Regions from separate parts of the Allobosea sp. 10L417 genome, predicted to be linked through region 2. Evidence: riboswitches for the same ligand, from Rfam matches in the RefSeq annotation. Region 2 holds a riboswitch; each other region holds the start of a gene.

Region 1 (5,146 bases), on a different contig from region 2:
GAAATTGCGCGACCGCGTCTATCTGCTGCGCAATCTCTTCCTCAACGCGCTGCCCGAGATCACCGATGATCGTCTGCTGATCTCGATCACCGCAGCGTCTCGTGACGCGGATGGTGCGCCCCACGAACACTTCCTGCGCGAGGTCGAGCCGCTAGAGATCGGCGACGCCGCGATCGGCGCCATGCGGCGCACCGCTGCCTCCCATGTCGCCGCGGTGCTCGATCTGTTGCGCCTCGGGCAAATAGGCCGCCAAGGCCTCCTTGCGCAGGAGGACATTCCTCTGGATCTCCTGCGCGAAAACCGTTTCCTTGCCTGGTTCTTCGAGACGCCGGCACCTGTCCCCGGTCGCGTTTTGCAGGGAGTGCATCCATGAACGGCTCTGGGTCCGGACGGCTGGGCGCGGTCGTGAACGATCTGAGCATCGGGGTCCTGATGCTCGACACCCATTTTCAACGCCTGCCGGGCGATATCGGCAACGGCCGCACCTGGCCTTTCCCGGTCCAGTTCCGGGTCGTCCGCGGCGCCGATCCCGCGGCCATCGTCCATGGTCGCCCGGAAGAATTCCTCGAGCCCTTCATCGCCGCCGCCCTCGATCTCGTCGCTTGCGGGGTGCGCGGCATTGCTACCAGCTGCGGTTTTCTGGCGCTGCTGCAGCGAGAGCTGGCCGCCGCACTCCCGGTTCCCGTGGCCACGAGCAGCCTGCTGCAGGCACCGTTGATCGAGGCCATGCTGCCCGCCGGCCAGCAAGTCGGCATCCTCACCTTCGCCGCGGAGGCGTTGACGGCGCGCCATCTGGCCGCCGTCGGGGTGCGTCCCGACACTCCCATCGAGGGGCTGCCTCCGGACAGCCTGTTCCGCCAGGTCTATGGCAATCGCGGCGGCGTGTCCGACGTCGCAAAGCTCGAGGAAGAAGTCGTGACAGCCGCCCGCGCGCTGGTCCGCCGCCATCCGAATGTCGGCGCGATCCTCTGCGAATGCACGAATCTTCCGCCGCATTCGGCGGCGGTCGCTGCTGCCACCGGGCGGCCGGTCTTCGACGTCATCGGGTTCGTTGAATGGTTCGGGCATGCGATCGCGCCGCCGCGCTTCCGCTAAGGTTTGACGAGGAGCGCCGCTGGCTTTTGGTCTCGCTATTGATTGAAGTGCTCGCAAGGCGGGACTAGGCATGTCCCTAGGCGCGAGACTGCAGCGGAGATGCGGGGGTCGCGCTCGGCCTTCAGCGATGGCGTCCATCTGCGGGACTACGCAAGTTTCGTGCGGGACCGGGAGGCGGAGATGTGCCGCAGCCTCGGCATCCAGGCTCCGCGGTAGCTTGCGCCACCCCGCGCCGTGTCCCGGCCCTCCGCTGCCATGGGCCAATCGGCGCGCGAGATGGGCCGAGTGACTAAAACTCGATGCCCTGCTGCGCCTTCACGCCGGCGGCGAAGTGGTGCTTCACCAACGTCATCTCGGTGACGAGGTCGGCCGCCTCGATCAACTCCGGCTTGGCGTTGCGGCCGGTGACGACGACGTGCAGGTCTGGGCGGCGAGCGACCAGCGTCGACACGACGTCGGCGAGCGGCAGATAGTCGTAGCGCAGGGCGATGTTGAGCTCATCGAGCACCAGGAGCCGGATTTCGGGGTCGGCCATCAGCTCCCTCGCCTTCGCGAAGGCGCGCTCGGCGGCAGCGATGTCACGGGCCTTGTCCTGCGTTTCCCAGGTGAAGCCCTCGCCCATGCTGTGCCAGGCGACCTGATCGCCGAAGGTTTCCAGCGCCTTGCGCTCGCCGGTCGACCAGGCGCCCTTGATGAATTGCACCACGCCGATGCGCCAGCCATGTCCGAGCGCGCGCAAGATCAGGCCGAAGGCCGCCGTTGACTTGCCCTTGCCGGGGCCGGTGTTGACGATGAGAAGGCCCTTCTCGACGGTCTTGGAAGCGACCTCGGCGTCCTGCACCGCCTTGCGCTTCTCCATCTTGGCCTTGTGGCGGGCGGTGTCTTCGGTGTCGGTCATCATTTCACTCGCATCGGCAATCCGGCGACCATGAAGACCACGCGGCCGGCGCGCGCCGCAAGCGCCTGATGCAGCCGCCCGGCCTCGTCGCGGAAGCGGCGGGCGAGCGCATTCTCCGGGACGATGCCGAGGCCGACCTCGTTGCCGACCAGCACGAGCGGCGCGGAGACGCTTTCGCAGGCGGCGATCAGGGCCTGGCGCGCCGCGGCCGTATCGCGCTCGGCGAGGATGAGGTTGGTCAGCCAGAGCGTCAGGCAATCGACAAGGATGGGCCGGCCGGCCGGACGGACGGCGATGGCCTCGGCGAGATCGAGCGGCGCATCGACGGTCTGCCAGCCCTCCGGGCGGCGTGCGCGATGCTCGGCGATGCGCTCGCGCATCTCGTCGTCATAGGCCTGGGCGGTGGCGATGTAGCTCCAGGGGGCCGGGCAAGCCTCGATCAGCGCCTCGGCATGGCGGCTCTTGCCGGAGCGGGCGCCGCCGAGGACGAGGGTGAGGTGGGGCAATTCCATCGAAAAGTCCTATGCCGTCATGCTCGGGCTCGACCCGAGCATCTCCATCCGAAAGGGCGAGCCTCTTCCTGTACGAGATTCTCGGGTCAAGCCCGAGAATGACGTTTCTGCCACGGCGCACTGCATTGCACAGCGGCACGCCGATAGCTAATGATGGTCCATGACGGTGCCTCCGCAAGGAGGTGAAAAGGGAACGCGGTGAGATACCGCGGCTGCCCCCGCAACTGTAAGCGGGTGTTTCCCGCCATCGGCCACTGGAGCGCTCGCTCCGGGAAGGCGGTGGGGAACATCAGACCCGCGAGCCAGGAGACCTGCCGTCGACCCGCAACGATCCAACCGGCTGCCGGCGGGGCGGCCACGGAGAGCCCCATGAACACCGCTTCGGTTTCCACCACTCAACTCAGCGTCTCGGAACGCGTCAAGGCAGCCGCCGCCGCGCTCGTGATCGGCGTCGCGCTGATCTACACGACCGGCTTCGCGGCCTCGACGAACGTTCACAACGCCGGGCACGATACCCGCCACGGTCTCGCCTTCCCCTGCCACTGAGGGAAAGCATCCATGGTTACGCGTGTTCTCACGGTCAGCATTCTGGCCGGGCTTCTGGCTGGGCTGATCGTCGCCGCCCTCCAGCATGTCACCACCACCCCGCTGATCCTCAAGGCCGAGACCTATGAGGCGGCGTTGCGCCTGCAGGCGCCGACGCTCGCCGCCTTCGACGGCGAGGCGAAGATCATCCTCGCGCATGGCCCCGCTGGCGATGCGCCCGGCCACGACCATGCCGAATGGAAGCCGCAGGACGGCCTCCAGCGCACGCTCTTCACCAGCGCAGTGACGATCGCGACCGCAATCGGCTTCGCCGCGCTGCTGCTCGCGGGAATGATCGCGGCCGGCGATACGATCGACCAACGTAGCGCCCTGGTCTGGGGCGCCTGCGGCTTCCTGGCGCTCGGGCTCGCCCCCGCGATGGGGCTCGCGCCGGAATTGCCGGGCGCGGCTTCCGCAGCGCTGGAGCAGCGGCAGTTCTGGTGGCTGGTCACCGCTATCGCCACGGCGCTTGGGCTCTTCCTGTTCCTGCGCTTCGAGCAGCCCTGGCTCAAGCTGCTGGCCGTCGTCGTGATCCTGCTCCCGCATGTGATCGGCGCCCCGCATCCGGCTGCGCCGGAGAGCAAGGTGCCGGCCGAGGTTGCGGCGCATTTCGCGGCTCTGTCACTCGGCATCCAGGCTGCGCTCTGGCTCGCCACCGCCTTCATGGTCGGCGTGCTCTGGCCCTGGGCCAGCCGGCGCGCCGCGCTCGCGCGCTGAAGGCAGCGGAGCCTCCGGGCTCCGCGCGAAAGGCAAGTCATGTCCGAGGGCGACCTCACTATCCATGTCTGCACCGCCTGCAGGCGGGCGCGCGCCGATCTCCCGGAGGGTTACGACCAGCCGGGGCTGGCGCTCGCGGAGCGTCTCACCGCTCAGCTCGCAGCAAAGGGCAGCACCATCCCGGTGCTGCCTGTCGAATGCCTCGCCGTCTGCAAGCGGCCCTGCACCATCGCGCTCAGCGCCGATGGCAAATGGACCTATCTGATCGGCGACCTCGACACCGACACCCATCTCGACGAGATCGTCGGCGCGGCGGAGGCCTATGCCGCCAGCGCCAACGGCATCGTTCCCTGGAAAGAGCGGCCGCAGTCCTTCCGCAAGGGCGTGGTCGCACGCGTGCCGCCTTTGCCGGCGCGCCAGCAAGGATGACATCATGAACGCTCCGCAAACCACGAACCTGGGCAAGACGCCCTGCACGATCATCACCGGCTTCCTCGGCGCCGGTAAGACGACGCTGGTGCGCCATCTCCTCGAGAATGCGCAGGGCAAGAAGCTCGCCGTGCTCGTCAACGAGTTCGGCGATCTCGGCTTCGACGGCGAGTTCCTGAAGGGCTGCGGCATCGCCGGCTGCAGCGACGAGGACGTGGTCGAGCTGCCGAATGGCTGCATCTGCTGCACCGTCGCCGATGATTTCGTGCCGGCGCTGGAGAAGCTCCTGAACCGGCCGAACCCGCCCGAGCATATCCTGATCGAGACCTCCGGCCTCGCCTTGCCGAAGCCGCTGGTGCAGGCCTTCAACTGGCCTGCAATCCGCGCCCGCGTCACCGTCGACGGCGTCATCGCCGTGGTCGACGGACCGGCCGTGGCCGATGGCCAGTTCGCCGATGATCCCGAGGCGCTCGCGGCGCAGAAGGCGGCCGATGTCTCCGTCGAGCACGACAACCCTCTGGAGGAGGTATTCGAGGACCAGATCCTCTGCGCCGACCTTATCCTGCTCAACAAGAGCGACCTCGTCGACGAGGCCGGCCGCGCACGGGTCAAGGCCGAGATCGCCGAGCACCTGCCCAAGGCGATCAAAATCGTCGAGACCGCCCATGGCAAGGTCGAGCCGGCGCTGATCGTGGGCTTGGGTGCCGCGGCCGAAAGCGATCTCGCCGCCCGCCCCTCGCATCATGGCGAGGGCGAGCATGATCACGACCATGACGATTTCGACTCGGTCGCCGTGCCGCTGCCGGCGGGGCTTTCACCGGAGGAGCTGACGGCGCGTGTCGCCAAGGCCGCCGAAGCCGAGGGCGTGCTGCGGCTGAAGGGCTTCAGCGCCGTGCCGGGCAAGCCGATG
Region 2 (5,146 bases):
GATGCTCGGGCGAGAACTGCCGGTTCTGCAGCCCGCTGACGTCATGGTCGCGGAAGAAGCGGTGCATCTCGCCGCAGAGATCGCGCAGCCGCACGCCGGCATAGCGGCCCGGCCGGCGGCGGGAGAACTCGGGGATGGCCTCCTCGAGCAGCGCGTTGTCGTCATGCAGCTTCTTGAAGGCGACGAGACCGCTGATCAGCGTGCCGGCCTTGCTCGCCTCGACGCCCGGCGTCAGCAGAAAGAGGAGCGAATTCAGGTCGTTCTTCTCGGCGACGATCCGGTTCTCGCGCAGGAACTGCGCGACGACCGGTGCGGGAATGCCGTGCTCGGCATAGGTCCCGCTCTCGCGGTCGAAGCCAGGCGTCAACAGGGTCAGCTTGTTGGGGTCGGTCATGGCGAAGCCCGACTCCATCCGCGTGAAGCCGTGCCAACTCGCATGGGGCGCGAGCTGCCAATAGGCCGGATTGCTTGCGAGCTGGTCGGTCGCGACCATTTCCCAGGCGACATCATGGACGGCGCCCTCGCGCGAGGCGTCGGCGATGCTGACCCGATCCGGCACGAAGGGCTCGAAGAACCAGCGCCGCTCGGGCCTCGTCTCCTTCTCCTCGAATTCGCGCCTGACCGCCCGGATCTTCTTGCGGAGCTCGATGCCGAGCCGGATCGTGTCGTCCCAGAGCACCTCTCCGGAACGGCCCTTCATCATCTGCGCGCCGACGTCGAGCGAGGCGAACAGCGGATAGAACGGCGAGGTCGAGGCATATTGCATGAAGCTCTCGTTGAAGCGCCGGTGCTCGACGCGCCGCTTCTGGCCCCTGATATGCCGATCCTTCATGTGGATCTGGGACGCCTGGCTGAAGCTCGCGAGCTGCTTGTGCGTCGACTGGGTCGCGATGATGCCGGGGGACTCCGGGCCGAGGCCGGAGAGGCCCATGGCGAAGCGGCCCGCATAGAGCGGATGGAACTTCATGAAGCCGGCCCAGGCTTCGTCGAAGAGGATGTAGTCGCAGAGGTGGCCGATCCGGTCGAGGATCATCTGCGCGCTGTGGATCGTGCCGTCATAGGTGCACTGTTCCACCACTGCGACCCGGAACGGGCGCGGCTTCCTCCAGGCGTCCGGGTCCTTGATAAGCGGATTGGTGCGGATGCGCTCGCGCAGCGCCTCCTCGTCGAAGCTCTCCCAGAGCATCGGGCCGATCAGCCCCCAGGCGTTGCGCGCGGTCGGGATATAGACCGGAATGCCCCCGGCGATCAGCAGCGCGCCGTGATGAGCCGCCTTGTGGTTGTTCCGGTCGAACAGCACGAGGTCGCCGTCCGAAACCAGCGCGGCGAGCGCGACCTTGTTGGAGGTCGAGGTGCCGTTCAGGACGAAATAGGTCTTCTCCGCCCCGAAAATTTGCGCCGCTTCCTTCTGCGCCTTCAGGGCCGGCCCCTCATGGGTCAGCAGGTCGCCGAGATCGAGCACGGAATTGTCGAGGTCGTCGCGGAACACAGCCTCGCCGAGATGCTCCATGAAGACGCGTCCGATCGGGCTACGGCTGTAGAAGACGCCGCCATTGTGTCCCGGGCAGGTCCAGAGATGGTTGCCTTCCTCGGCATAATCGACGAGCGCGCCGAAGAACGGCGTCTTCAGCGTCTCGGCATATTGCTTGAGACGGCTGATCAGGCTCTTGGCGATGAAGGGCGGGGTCTCCTCCGAGAGGAAGATATAGCCGTCGATGAAATCGAGCACCTCGACCGGTACGTCCTCGAAGCGCTTGCGGCGGATGAGCAGGATGATCGGAAAATCGAGGCCGCGCCGGCGCATCAGATTGATCAGCGCGGCAGTCTTGCCCTCAAGACCCTTCTTGCCCCAGTCGACCACCATGCAGCCGATGGCGGCATCGGTCTGGACCGCGATCTCGGCATCTTCGAGCTTGCGCGCCTTGACGACCTCGAAGCCCGAGCGCTCGATCTCCTCGATGATTTGGTTGAAGCGGATCCCTTCGAGATCCTCGGCATCGAAATTCGGCGTCGCGAACAGAAAGGTGAAGCGCCTGAAATAATCCATGCCGTCTCCGCTGGCGTGAACTTACGACACTGAGTGAGTCTTGCGACAATCCGGCGACCAACGATGCAACTGCATCAGCGAGGTCCCGGTGCCCCATCTTTCCCCGGAATTCAGGCCAAAGATGCGCAGCCCCGGCCGGAACGTCGGCTGGCCCGATCCCGTCTCGCCGGGGACTGTAGCAGATGGTGGTCTGCTGTCGCTGCAGCGCCAAGCCGGTTTGACGCGGCCGCATTTCCGCCCTAATCGTCGCCGCGACGGTTCCTTCACGGGATCAAAAGGGAACGCGGTGCGGGCGAATTTCTGCCCCATGCCGCGGCTGCCCCCGCAACTGTAAGCGGCGAGCCTTTCGCCAGACGCCACTGGGACCTCGGACCTGGGAAGGCGGCGTGAAGGCACCGACCCGCGAGCCAGGAGACCTGCCGTCAACCGTGGTCACACGCGAACACGTTCGGACGGGGTGCGCCGATCGCTGATTAGACTGTTTGCCGCCTCCCGCGCGGCCGATGGGAGATCGCGTTCGCGGTGACGTGCCACTGACGTCAACCGCCCGAGGTCTCCATCGTGAACGTCTTCTCTCCAGCCGCAGGACGCGGCCGCCTGCTGCTTTCCGCCTCCCTTCTCGCCCTCGCCTGCTCTGCCCCTGCCCTGGCGCAAAGCGACGCCGGCCCGGTCGCGCTCGACGAGATCGTGGTCAGCGCCACGGGGACGCCGACCCCGGCGCGCGAGATCGCGAGCTCCGTCACCGTCATCACTGCGAAGGAGATCGAGCAGCAGCAGCGCCGCACCCTGCCGCAGGCGCTCGCGACGGTGCCCGGCATGAACATCGTGCAGACCGGCGGGCCGGGCGGGCAGACCTCGGTCTTCATGCGCGGCACCAACTCGAACCACGTCAAGGTGCTCATCGACGGAATCGAGGCCAACGACCCCGCGACTCCCAATCGCTCCTTCGATTTCGGCTCGATGCTGACGGACGATATCGAGCGCATCGAGGTGCTGCGCGGCCCGCAGAGCGGCCTCTATGGGGCCAACGCGCTCGGCGGCGTGATCTCGATCACGACGAAGCGCGGCGAGGGTCCACCAAAGGCAACGGCACGCGTCGAGGCCGGCTCTCACGGCACATTCAACCAGTCTGCGGGCTTCAGCGGCGGCGACGACCGCTTCAACTACGCCTTCAACGCCGCCCACTTCCGCTCGGACGCGACCGATGTGACGCCACCGAACCTTGTCCCGCCGGGCCGGCGCATCAACCCCAATGCCTTCGACAATTACAACTATTCAGGCCGCGTCGGCGTTGCGCTCAGCGACACGCTGACACTCAACTGGATCGGCCGCTATCAAGACGGGCAGCTGCGTTTCACCAGCGACACCGGCTTCCCGAGCCGGCCTGCGCCCTATCGCTCGCTGCAGAACTACGCCCAGGCCTTCACCCGCGGCGAGGTCGTCTGGGACCCGTTCGGCGGGCGCTTCGTCAACACCTTCGGCGTCTCCTACACCAACCAGGACCGGGCAACGCGGACGGCGAACGGAACGACCGGCATCCTCGGCCTGCCCAACGAGAATCTGGGCGAGCGCACCAAGCTCGACTGGCGCGGCAATTTCGAGATCGCCAAGGGCCACAACCTGCTCATGGGCCTGCAATACGAGCGCGAGCGCCTGGATACGGGCCTCGTCGCCTCCAACGGCAACAAGGCTGGCTTCCTCGAATATCAGGGCAATATCCAGGACCGCTTCTTTCTGGTGGCCAATATCCGACGCGACGACGACGACAGCTATGGCGGCCACACCACCTACCGCATCGCCCCGGCGCTGATCATCCCCGGCACCGAGACCAAGCTGAAGGCGAGCTACGGCACCGGTTTCAAGGCGCCGACGCTCAACGAGCTCTTCGTCGACTATCGCCCCGGGTTCAATTTCCATGGCAATCCGAACCTGAATCCGGAAGAAAGCCGCGGCTGGGATGCCGGCTTCGAGCAGCCGCTTTTCGACCGGAAGCTGCAGTTCGGTGCGACGTGGTTCCAGAACGACATCGACAACCTGATCGTCACCAACGCCACCTTCGATTCCTATGCGAATGTCGGAAAGGCCAGAACCAAGGGCGTCGAGGCCTTCGCCGCGCTGGAGATTTCGCCGCAATTCCGCATCCGCGCCGACTACACCTTCACCCTCGCCAAGGACGAGATCGCGCGACAGGAGCTGCTGCGCCGGCCGCGACACAAGGCGAGCGCAACCGCGACATGGACGCCGACCGACAAGCTCACGCTCTCGGCGACGCTGCTCTACGTCGGCTCCTGGGTGGACGGCAATCGCGACTTCTCGGTCGCCCGAATGAACGCGAAGGGCGCGACGCTGGTCAATCTCGCGGCCGAATACAAGGCGACCGACAAGGTCACCGTGTTCGGCCGCATCGACAATCTCTTCGATAAGCGCTGGGAGAACCCCGTCGGCTTCCTGTTTCCGGGCCTCGGTGCCTTCGGCGGCATCAAGGTGGCCATCGGCGGCTGAGCGCGCCCCGCGCCCCGCGCGATTTTCGTGGCGTTGCCATGACGGCCTCCGCCGCCATGGCAATCGGCGTTGCGCCGGACGATGACACGCGCGACCGCCACGCCCGGCGCGGGCTGCCGCGAATGCGCCGGTCGATTCAGCGCTTCTCCATCTCCGCCAGATAGGTCCGCACGGCCCATTCAGGCCCGTGCCAGGAGGCGCTGCCCTTGCCCTGCAGCTCGGGCGCGTCCTTCCAGCCCGGCTCGATGCCGGTCATGTCCGGCAGCAGATGGGCGATGCCCTTGTGGCAGTCGATGCAGGTCTTCTCGCCGGTCACCAGGAAGCGGCTGTGGATCTCGGCCGCACGGCGCGTCTGTTTGGTGAAGTCCATCGCGACCGAGGAATGGCAGTTGCGGCATTCGAGCGAGTCGTTCGCCTTGAGCCGCGCCCATTCGTGCTTGGCGAGCTCGAGCCGGTGATTGAGGAACTTCTCGCGCGTCGAGATCGTGCCGAAGATCTTGCCCCAGACCTCCTTGGAGGCCTGCATCTTGCGGGCGATCTTGTCCGTCCAGTTATGCGGCACATGGCAGTCCGGGCAGGTCGCGCGCACGCCCGAGC
Region 3 (5,146 bases), on a different contig from region 2:
GATCAGGCCACCGCACCATCCGCCTCCCCTTTACGAGGAGGCTAGGTTCGTTTCTTATTTGATGTCAAGCTTCATATATGAAACAGGAAGATATGAGCGACCTGCCCGACTCCGAGAACGGAGACAAAAGTTCCTACGCGGCGCCCGCGCTGGAGAAGGGGCTCGACATCCTCGAGCTCCTCGCCGAGGCGGGCGAGCCGCTCTCGACGCGTGAGATCGCCGAGCGCCTCGCCCGCTCGAAAAGCGAGATCTTCCGCATGGTCTTCGTGCTGCAGCAGCGCGGCTATCTCGCCCGCGAGGCCGGCACCGACCGCCTCGCCCTGTCACGCCGATTGTTCGACCTCGGCATCCGCACGCCGGGCGGGCGCCAGCTCACCTCGATCGTACTGCCGCTGATGGAGCGCTTCAGCGAGGATAGCGGGCAGGCCGCGCATCTCGTCGTGCTGAGCCGGGCGCAGACCGTGGTGCTCGCGACCACCTCCGGCCATCTCGACGCCAGCGTCATCGTGCGGCCGGGCTATGGAAGGCCGGCGCTCGACGCGAATTCGGGCCTGCTTATCCTCGCCTTCCAGAGCGAGACGCGGCGCCGGCAATTGATGAAGGAGGCCTCCGAGGCCGACCGCGACAAGCTGGAGAGCGACGAGACCAATCGCACCCTCGCGGAAATCCGCGCCACCGGACATCGCGTCGCGCCGAGCCGCGACATCATGGCGGTGACCGACATCGCCTGCCCGGTGATCGGCCCGAGCGGTCATGCCGAAGCGGCGATCCTCGTGCCCTGCCTGCAGCGGCACGGCATCGCGACCGATGAAGCGGCGATCCTGCTCGCGCTCAAGGCCTCCTGCCGGGAGGCGGGTTCGCAGCTCTCGCTCTGAGAAAGTCCCAATCGAGAACGCCGTTGCGACCAGCGCGAGAGGCCTTGACGGTCGCAGTCTTCGGGTGATCCCCTCCTGCCGAAACAATGGGCTTCGCGTGGCTGTCGACAGCACCGATTCCCGGTCGCCGCAGTTCAAACCATCAGGAGATCGTCATGGAGATCATGCGCGCGGGCTCGCGCCCATCCGGAAAAGGACCGGCCGACTGGTTCACCGGATCGGTCCGGATCGACCCGCTCTTCAATCCGCATGCGCCGGAGCGCGTGCAGGGCGCGAGCGTCACCTTCGAGCCGGGGGCGCGGACGGCCTGGCATACGCATCCCCTCGGCCAGACGCTGATCGTCGTCAGCGGGGTCGGCCGGGTGCAGCGCTGGGGCGGTCCGATCGAGGAGATCCGGCCCGGCGACGTTGTCTGGTTCCCGCCCGGCGAAAAGCACTGGCACGGCGCGGCGCCTTCGACCGGGATGACCCATATCGCCGTTCAGGAAGCCGAGAACGGCAAGGTCGTGGAGTGGCTGGAGCAGGTCTCCGACGACCAGTATGGCGGCTGATGGCCGGCATAGTGGGGCGAAACGATGAAGCCTGAGCTCTCCAGCCTCCTGCGCGAGGCCCGCCACGTTCTGCTCGACACTCCGACGCCGCTTCAGCGGCTGCACCGTTTCGAGGAGAAGCTCGCGCGGCCCGGCATCTACGCCAAGCGCGATGATCTGATGCCAATCGCGCTCGGCGGCAACAAGCTGCGGAGCCTTGAATACTGGCTGGGGGACGCGCTGCGGCAGAAGGCCGATATCCTCCTAGTAGGCGGCGGCGCCAGCTCCAATCTCTGCCGTCTGACGGCCGCGGCGGCTTCGCTCGTCGGGCTCGACTGCCTCGTCCTGCACAATGCGGCCGACACGCAGGAGAACCGCCAGGCCTCCTTCCTCAACCGGCTGTTCGGCGCGGAGTTGCGCTTCCTCGGACCGGTCGATGAAAGCCAGCGCAACGCGGCGCTTGCAGCGGCCGCCGCAGAACTCGCCCGGCAGGGCCGGACGCCCTACATCGTCGGCGATCCCGTGCTGGGCGCGATGGGTTATGTTCGGGCCGCCTTCGAGCTGCATGAGCAGTCGCAAGGTGAAGAAGCCCCGATCAAGCATGTCTTTCTTGCCGGCTCGATGGGGCCGACCGAGGCTGGCTTCCTCTTCGGCAACGCCCTGCTGGGGCACCCCTTCCGCATCCATCTCGTCAGCGTCGAGTATGCGCTGACGGAGCTGGCGGGGCGTGTCCGGGCGATCTACGAGGGCCTGCGGGAGCGGACGGGGCTCGACGTCGACTCGCTGGAGGCCGCGCCCCTGCATTATCACATGGGCTATCTCGGCGACGGCTGGGGCGCCCCGACTCCGGCCTCGGAAGCGGCCATCCTGAGCTTCGCGCGCACCGAGGGCATCCTGATCGAACATGTCTACACCGCGAAGACCTGCGCCTGCTTCCTCGAGCGGGTTGCCGATGGAGGGATTGCCGGCGGCGAGCCCGCTTGCGTGCTCCATACCGGCGGCACCGCCGCGCTCTTCTCGCAATTCAGCCTGTTCCGGACGCTGACCTAACGTCGTATCGCTTGACGGGCTTCGGCGCCGCTCTATGGTGCCGCTCGATCGAGGTTCTCCGGGTCACGCCCGGAGCTAAGAGGGAATTCGGTGAGGCGCTTCCCGCGCCAATGCCGAGGCTGCCCCCGCAACTGTAAGCGGCGAGCCCTCCGTCCATCGTCCACTGGCGCCCTGCGCCGGGAAGGCCGGGCGGATCAGGCGTCGACCCGTGAGCCAGGAGACCTGCCGCGATCGCAAGGCGTCTTTCGGGCGGGGTGTTCCGGAGGGGTGCGCGTCGGCGGCCGGCTCCAGAGCTGCGCCTTCCGGCCGTATCCATCGAAGCTCCCCCGCCTCATCTCGGGGAGCGATGAATTCCATGTCCATGATCTTCGGCCGGGCCGCCGCAAGGGCCGCGACACGCTTGACGCGTCCACGTCGTGCGACCTATGAGAAATGCAACATTGTTACATCTTGTGAACATCGCGCCGAAACCGCCCGGTTTCGCCGACGCGGTGCCCGCGTCAGCCCGGTTGCCCCCATGCGTCCCGCCTTTTCGCTGCTGCCCACCCTTTTCGCCGCCGCAGCCGGCCTTGTCCTGTTCGCCGCGCCGGTCGCCGCAGCGCCGACGCAATACCCGCTGACGCTGGAGAATTGCCGGGAGACCATCACCTTCAACGCACCGCCCAAGCGCGTGGTCGCGATCGGCCAGACCCAGACAGAGATTCTCTACGCGCTCGGCCTCGGAGACCGGGTGGTCGGCACCGCCGTCTGGTTCTCGCCGGTGGCCAAGCCCTATGAGGCCGTCAACGCCAAGGTGAAGCGCCTCGCCGACAATGATCCGAGCTTCGAGGCGGTGGTCGGGCAGGAGCCCGATCTCGTCACCGCGATGTTCGAATGGCATGTCGGGCCGAACGGCATCGTCGGCAAGCGCGACCAGTTCCACAAGGTGAAGGTGCCGACCTATGTCTCGCCGACCGATTGCGTCGGCAAGGACAATTCAGGCCCGGGTGACGGCGTGCGCACGCAGATGTTCTCGATGGAGCTGGTCTATCGCAACATCCGCGAGTTCGGGCAGATCTTCGATGTTTCCGACCGCGCAGAGAAGCTTGTCGCCGAACTGAAGGCGCGCGAGGACAAGGCGGTCGAGTCCGTCGCGAAGCTGAAAGCGCAGGATGTGCCCGTCGTCGTCTGGTTCTCCAGCAAGGACATCAAGGGCGACGGCTTCATGGCCGGTAGGAACGGCGTGCCCGCCTATATCCTGTCCAAGCTCGGGGCGCGCAACATCATCACCACCAATGAGGAATGGCCGCTGGTCGGCTGGGAGAGCATCGCCGCCGCCAACCCGGCCGTAATCGTCACCGTGAAGATGGACCGCCGCCGCTTCCCGGCTGATGACATCGAAAAGAAGCTCGCATTCCTGAAGACCGACCCCGTTGCCAGCAAGCTCGACGCGGTGACGAACAACCGCGTCGTGATCATCGACGTGGGCGCGACCCGCGCGGGGCTCGACACGGTCGATGGGATCGAGACGCTCGCCAAGGCGATCGCCAGCTTCGGCCTCACCCCTTGAGCCACGCCGCCCACGGCCCGAATTGGCCGGCGCGGATCGGCATCGCGCTCCTCTCGCTGGTGGCGCTTACCGTCTCGGTGGCGCTGGCGGTGACGATCGGCGAGATGGCGATCCCGTTCGATGTCGCGCTCAAGGCGCTCGGCAACGGATTGTTCGATCTCGGCCTGCCGGTCGGCGCGATCCAGCAGGGCGTCATCTTCGACTACCGCCTGAGCCGGGCGCTGATGGCGGGGCTATGCGGCGGGGCGCTGGCGCTTTCCGGCGTGATCCTGCAGGCGCTGCTGCGCAACCCGCTGGCCGAGCCCTATATCCTCGGCATCTCGGCCGGCGCCTCCACCGGCGCCGTCGCGGTGCTGATCCTCGGGGTCGGCATCGGCGGCATGGCGGTCAGCCTGTCGACCGGCGCCTTCATCGGCGCCTGCGCGGCGCTTGCCGTCGTCGCGCTGCTAGCGGCGGGGGCCGGCGGCGCGAGCGACCGCGTCATCCTGGCCGGCGTCGCCGCCTCGCAGCTTTTCAACGCCGCGACCGCAACCATCGTGACGACGCTCGCCAGCGCCGAGCAGGCGCGCGGCGTGATGTTCTGGCTGCTGGGCAATTTCGGCGGGGTGCGCTGGCCGGATCTGTGGATCGCGACCCCGGTTGCGCTGATCGGCTTCGGCATCTGCATGCTGCACGCCAAGGCGCTCGATGCCTTCGCGTTCGGCGCCGACGCCGCCGCCTCACTGGGCGTGGCGGTAATGCGCGTGAGGATCGTCCTGTTCGCAACGACCGCCGTGATGACCGCCGCGATGGTCAGCATCGTCGGCACGATCGGCTTCGTCGGCCTCGTCATCCCCCATGCCGCGCGCTTCCTCGTCGGCTCGGGCCATGCCCGGCTGCTGCCGGCCAGCCTCGTCATCGGCGCGATCTTCATGATCCTCGCCGATATCCTCTCGCGCGTGCTGGTGCCGCAGCAGATCCTGCCGATCGGCGTGGTCACCGCGTTGTTCGGCGCACCGGCCTTCGCGCTGATCCTCTACCGCGCCCGGAAGCCCGCATGACGCTCGCGACCCAAGATGTGCGCTGGGGCGCAGCCGGACGGATGATCGTCGACGGCGTGACGCTTCATGCCGCTCCCGGCCGCATCCTCGGCTTGATCGGCC
Region 4 (5,146 bases), on a different contig from region 2:
GCACGGCCACGCCGTTTTCCAGCGGGATGTCGATGATGATTGGCGCGGCGGCCTTGGCAGCGACCGGCACGGTGGCCGAGACCGCATTGAGCTTGCCGTCGGTGCCCTTCAGCGTCGACTTCTCGACGTGGGTCGCCGACAGCGCCCGCAGGTAATAGGTCGTCTTCAGGCCCAGCCGCCACGCCAGCCGATAGGCCTCGTCGAGCTTCCGGCCGGAGGGCTGCGCCATGTAGAGGTTCAGCGATTGGCCCTGGTCGATCCATTTCTGGCGTCGGGCGGCGGCGCGGATTAGCCACTCGGTCGGGATTTCGAAGGAGGTCGCGTAGAGCGCCTTCAGGTCCGCCGGGACGCGGTCGATCTGGCTGACCTTGCCGTCGTAGTATTTGAGGTCCGAGACCATCACCTCGTCCCAGAGCCCCCTCGCCTTCAGGTCATGGACGAGCCCGGCATTCACCACGGTGAAGTCGCCCGACATGTTCGCCTTGACGTAGAGCTGGCTGTAGGACGGCTCGATCGACTGCGAGACGCCGACGATGTTCGAGATCGTCGCGGTCGGCGCGATCGCCATCGTGTTCGAGTTGCGCATGCCGGTGGTCTTCACCCGCTCGCGCAGGCCCTGCCAGTCCAGCGTCGCCGAGCGATCCAGCTCGGCATCGCGATCGCGGGCTTCCGAGAGGATGTCGAGCGAGTCGATCGGCAAGATGCCCTTCGACCAGAGCGAACCCTCGAAGCTCGGGTAGCGGCCGCGCTCGGCGGCAAGATCGACCGAGGCCGAGATCGCATGAAAGCTGATCGCCTCCATTGACGTATCGGCGAAGGCGACGGCCTCCTCCGACGCCGTCGGCAGGCGCAGCGTCTGGAGCGCGTCCTGGAAGCCCATGATGCCGAGCCCAACCGGACGGTGGCGCAGGTTCGAGCGGCGCGCTTCCGGGATCGTGTAGAAATTGATGTCGACGACGTTGTCGAGCATGCGCATCGCCGTCTTCACGGTCCGCGCCAGCCGAGCCTGGTCGAGCCCGTCGGGGCCGACGTGGGCGGCGAGATTGACCGAGCCGAGATTGCAGACCGCGACCTCGTCGGCCGAGGTGTTGAGGGTGATCTCGGTGCAAAGATTGGATGAATGCACCACTCCGGCATGTTGCTGTGGTGAGCGGAGATTGCAGGCGTCCTTGAAGGTGATCCAGGGATGGCCGGTCTCGAACAGCATGGTCAGCATGCGTCGCCAGAGATCGACGGCCTTCAACTTCTTATGGACACGCAGCTCGCCGCGGGCGGCCTTCGCCTCATAGGTCTCGTAGGCTTCCCGGAACGGCTTGCCATAGAGATCGTGCAGGTCCGGCACCTCGTCGGGCGAGAACAGCGTCCAGTCGCCGCCCGCCTCGACGCGCTGCATGAACAGGTCGGGAATCCAGTTCGCCGTGTTCATGTCATGGGTGCGGCGGCGGTCGTCGCCGGTGTTCTTGCGGAGGTCGAGGAACTCCTCGATATCGACATGCCAGGTCTCGAGATAGGCGCAGACCGCGCCCTTGCGCTTGCCGCCCTGGTTGACCGCGATGGCTGTATCGTTGGCAACCTTGAGGAACGGTACGACGCCCTGGCTCTCGCCATTGGTGCCCTTGATATGGGCGCCCAAGCCCCGCACCGGCGTCCAGTCATTGCCGAGCCCGCCGGAATATTTGGCGAGCAGGGCGTTGTCCTTCACTGCCTTGAAGATGCCGTCGAGGTCGTCGGCGACCGTGGTCAGGAAGCAGGAGGAGAGTTGCGGACGCAGCGTGCCCGAATTGAACAGGGTCGGCGTCGAGGCCATGAAATCGAAGGACGACAGCAGGTCGTAGAACTCGATCGCCCGCGCTTCCCGGTCGATCTCGCGGATGGCGAGGCCCATGGCGACGCGCATAAAGAAGGCCTGCGGCAGCTCGAAGCGGTTGCCACGGACATGCAGGAAGTAGCGGTCGTAAAGCGTCTGGAAGCCGAGGTAGTCGAATTGCAGGTCGCGCTCCGGCTTCAGCGCCGTAGCGATACGGACAATGTCGAAGCGGCCGAGCTCGGGATCGATCAGTTCGTTCTCGATGCCGGTCTTGAGGTAGGCCGCGAAATAGTCGCCGTAGCCGGCGGCCATCTCTTCCTGCGTCGCCTGCTCGGTATGACCCTGGACGAAGGTGAGCGCCTCGCGGCGCAGTTTGTCGAGCAGCAGGCGGGCCGAGACCTTGGCGTAGTTCGGCTCGCTCTCGATCAACGTGCGGGCAGCTAGGATCGGCGCCAGCGCCAGCTCGTCGAGCGAAATGCCGTCATAGAGGTTGCGGCGGGTTTCCGTCAGGATCGGCTCGGCCGCGACACCATCGAGACCGGCGCAGGCCTCGCGCACCACCTTGTCGAGGCGAGCAGAATCCAGCGGCACCATCGCGCCATCGGCCAGCTTCATTCGGAAGGCTGGTGCGGCCGACTTAGCAGGCTTCGCTTCAGACAGCGCCTTGGCTCGCTCGCGCGCGCGTTCCTCACGATAGAGCACATAGGCGCGAGCGACCTTGTGGTGCTCGCCGCGCATCAGCGCGAGCTCCACCTGATCCTGGACGTCCTCGATATGGAAGGTGCGGCCGTTCGCGGCGCGACGGGTCAGCCCGGCGACGACCTGGTCGGTCATTTCCGCGACGGCTTCGTGGATGCGACGCGAAGCGGCGGCGTTCGATCCCTCGACCGCCAGGAACGCCTTGGTCAGCGCGACCGAGATTTTCGAAGGGTCGAACGGCGTCACTGCGCCGTTGCGGCGAATGACCTGGTAGCCGGGTTCGCTAGCCGCGGCCTTGGCCACCACAGGATCGGCGGCCGGAGAAACGGCAACCGGCCGCTCGGCTTCAAGAGAAAGAGACATGGCATCAACCCCAAATGTTGGGGGCAAAGGCCAGAGCGGTTGCGTCGAGAAGGCGCGCGGCACCACAAGGCCGCGACCTGCCAAGCGCACCACCGGGACACCCCGCCCGTGGACGTTCATGGTGTCGCGGCAGGTCTCCTGGCTCGCGGGTCAGCGCTCTCGTCCCGTCTTCCCAAGACCTTGCGGTCTCAGTGACTCAATCGTGGACGTGAACTCGCCGCTTACAGTTGCGGGGGCAGCGCCGGCTTCGCACCGGCTTCCCTCTTAGCTCTCGATCTTGCGATTCGAGAGACCATCGACCACCAGATCTAGTGGCCAACGCTGTTCCGGTGTCAATAGGTCGCTATGCCCTTCATTCGGCGCCTTCGATCATCGCCACCGTCGGCCCGGCAGGCATACCGCAACGCGAGCCCAAGGCCTCGCCACGCCCAGTATGAAAGGCCTTACACGGCGTTGTACGGCACGAAGCCGTGCATGCGCTCGTCGATGGCGAGCGGCTTGCCGATCGGCGGGAAAGCCCGCTGCGGGCAGTTCGAGCGTTCGCAGACCTTGCAGCCGGCGCCGATCGGCGTCGCCGCGCTCGGGTCGCCCAGATCGAGGCCCTTCGAATAGACGAGGCGGCTCGCATGGCGGATATCGCAGCCAAGCCCGATCGAGAAGGTCTTGCCGATGTCGCCGTAGCCGCCAACCGCGTCGTTCACGGTGCGGGCGATCCAGAGATAGGTCCGCCCGTCCGGCATCTGCGCGGTCTGCGTCAGAATGCGCCCGGGCTGCGCGAAGGCTTCGTAGACGTTCCAGAGCGGACAGGTTCCGCCTACCCGCGAGAAGTGGAAATCGGTCGCGGATTGCCGCTTGGAGATATTGCCGGCCCGGTCGACCCGGACAAAAAAGAACGGCACGCCCGGCGCCCCCGGCCGCTGCAGCGACGACAGGCGGTGGCAGACGGATTCGAAGCCGACGCCGAAACGCCGGGCGAGGCGGTCGATATCGTAGCGCTCGGCCTCCGCTGCATCGAGGAAGGTGCGATAGGGCATGAGCAGCGCCGCGGCGAAGTGATTGGCGAGGCCAATGCGGGCGAGCGCGTGCACCTCCGCCGCCCCGGCCGCAGCCTCCTCGGCCAGCCGCCCTATCGCCTCCTCCATTTCCAGGAAGCCGATCTGCGTGGCTATCTGGAAGGCGCGCTGTCCGGGATCGAGGAGAGCCGAAAGGTGAAGCCGGCGCTCCTTCGGGTCATAGCGCCGCTGGGCCTGCCCCGCCATGTCATTGGAGAGCTGGATACGGACGCCATGCCGGCGATCGAGGCGGCGGGCTAGCCCCTCCGCCACCTGCCCGACCTTCAAATCCGCCGTTTCGAAGATGCGCTCCGCCGCTTCGTCGAGTTCGGAAAAATGATTGTGGTGCGCGTAGAAGAAGTCCCGCACCTGCTCATGCGGCATCAGCGCCCGGAAGGTCGCCTCGCCGCCGCTGCCGAGCCCGAGTTCGCCCGCCATCGCATCGGCCCGCTCCAGCGCGTTGCGGTAGCGCCGATGCAGCGCGACGACCGCCCGGCCGAGCGCGGGCATGTTCTCCACCACCTCGCGGATCTCGCTGACACTCACGGAATCGCCATTGGCCGGATCGGCGAAGACCTCGCGCAGGTCGGCGACCATCCGCGCCTCATCCCCTTCCGAGAAGAGCTGGACGTCGACGCCGAAGACCGCGTTGATCTTCAGCAGCACCTGGACGGTCAGCGGGCGCAGATTCTTCTCGATCTGGTTGAGATAGCTCGGCGACACCTCGAGCGCCTGAGCGAGCGCAAGCTGGGTCAAGCCGCGCTCTTCGCGCAGGCGCTTGAGGCGGACGCCCGCAAAGACCTTCTTCATAGGCAAGTTCCATTCGCAAAATTCGCAAACACGTCCTATGCCATTCGCATTATTTCACATTTTCAGTCATTTTGCGCCGCAGCAATAGCGAATATTGTGTGAGTTATTCTTATCAAACGAGAGGGCTTTCGCAATGGATGTGATCGGTTTCGACCCAGTCGCCGGACATCGCGGGACGAACACCGCCGCCAAGGCGCAGGCGGCTCCGCGCAAAACCTATTCGGAACTGAGGGCCGAGCTTCTCGCCCGCTATCCCTCCGGCTTCGGCCCCGGCGGCGTCGCGGTGGATGACATCGTGCAGTTGCGGCAGCAGAACAGCTTCGACACGCATCTCGACATCGCCCGCGCCATGGCGAGCGTGGTTCGCCGCGACATGGCGATCTACGACGCCGACCCATCGCAATTCACGCAATCG

What was found. A riboswitch is a leader RNA that binds a small molecule or an ion and turns the genes downstream of it on or off. The one in region 2 is predicted to bind cobalamin.
Region 1: it holds a riboswitch for cobalamin, as region 2 does, so the genes downstream of both, AC1DE3_RS11625 (CbtB domain-containing protein) here and AC1DE3_RS08025 (TonB-dependent receptor plug domain-containing protein) in region 2, are expected to answer to the same signal.
Region 3: it holds a riboswitch for cobalamin, as region 2 does, so the genes downstream of both, AC1DE3_RS11910 (ABC transporter substrate-binding protein) here and AC1DE3_RS08025 (TonB-dependent receptor plug domain-containing protein) in region 2, are expected to answer to the same signal.
Region 4: it holds a riboswitch for cobalamin, as region 2 does, so the genes downstream of both, AC1DE3_RS19280 (ribonucleoside-diphosphate reductase subunit alpha) here and AC1DE3_RS08025 (TonB-dependent receptor plug domain-containing protein) in region 2, are expected to answer to the same signal.

What each region holds. Positions count from the first base shown of each region.
Region 1 is NZ_JBFTJP010000003.1:247,150-252,295, forward strand. It holds gene AC1DE3_RS11605 (saccharopine dehydrogenase family protein) at 1-373, shown strand, start outside; gene AC1DE3_RS11610 (aspartate/glutamate racemase family protein) at 370-1,095, shown strand; gene cobO (cob(I)yrinic acid a,c-diamide adenosyltransferase) at 1,385-1,993, opposite strand; gene cobU (bifunctional adenosylcobinamide kinase/adenosylcobinamide-phosphate guanylyltransferase) at 1,993-2,505, opposite strand; cobalamin riboswitch at 2,653-2,838, shown strand; gene AC1DE3_RS11625 (CbtB domain-containing protein) at 2,875-3,051, shown strand; gene AC1DE3_RS11630 (CbtA family protein) at 3,064-3,807, shown strand; gene AC1DE3_RS11635 (DUF1636 family protein) at 3,847-4,236, shown strand; gene cobW (cobalamin biosynthesis protein CobW) at 4,241-5,146, shown strand, end outside.
Region 2 is NZ_JBFTJP010000002.1:382,132-387,277, reverse strand. It holds gene AC1DE3_RS08030 (Orn/Lys/Arg family decarboxylase) at 1-2,047, opposite strand, end outside; cobalamin riboswitch at 2,286-2,485, shown strand; gene AC1DE3_RS08025 (TonB-dependent receptor plug domain-containing protein) at 2,609-4,549, shown strand; gene AC1DE3_RS08020 (cytochrome c3 family protein) at 4,686-5,146, opposite strand, start outside.
Region 3 is NZ_JBFTJP010000003.1:305,347-310,492, forward strand. It holds gene AC1DE3_RS11895 (IclR family transcriptional regulator) at 93-875, shown strand; gene AC1DE3_RS11900 ((R)-mandelonitrile lyase) at 1,031-1,426, shown strand; gene AC1DE3_RS11905 (1-aminocyclopropane-1-carboxylate deaminase/D-cysteine desulfhydrase) at 1,451-2,455, shown strand; cobalamin riboswitch at 2,490-2,699, shown strand; gene AC1DE3_RS11910 (ABC transporter substrate-binding protein) at 2,973-4,004, shown strand; gene AC1DE3_RS11915 (FecCD family ABC transporter permease) at 4,001-5,044, shown strand; gene AC1DE3_RS11920 (ABC transporter ATP-binding protein) at 5,041-5,146, shown strand, end outside.
Region 4 is NZ_JBFTJP010000008.1:54,142-59,287, forward strand. It holds gene AC1DE3_RS19280 (ribonucleoside-diphosphate reductase subunit alpha) at 1-2,869, opposite strand, end outside; cobalamin riboswitch at 2,981-3,182, opposite strand; gene AC1DE3_RS19285 (short-chain fatty acyl-CoA regulator family protein) at 3,313-4,731, opposite strand; gene AC1DE3_RS19290 (isocitrate lyase) at 4,865-5,146, shown strand, end outside.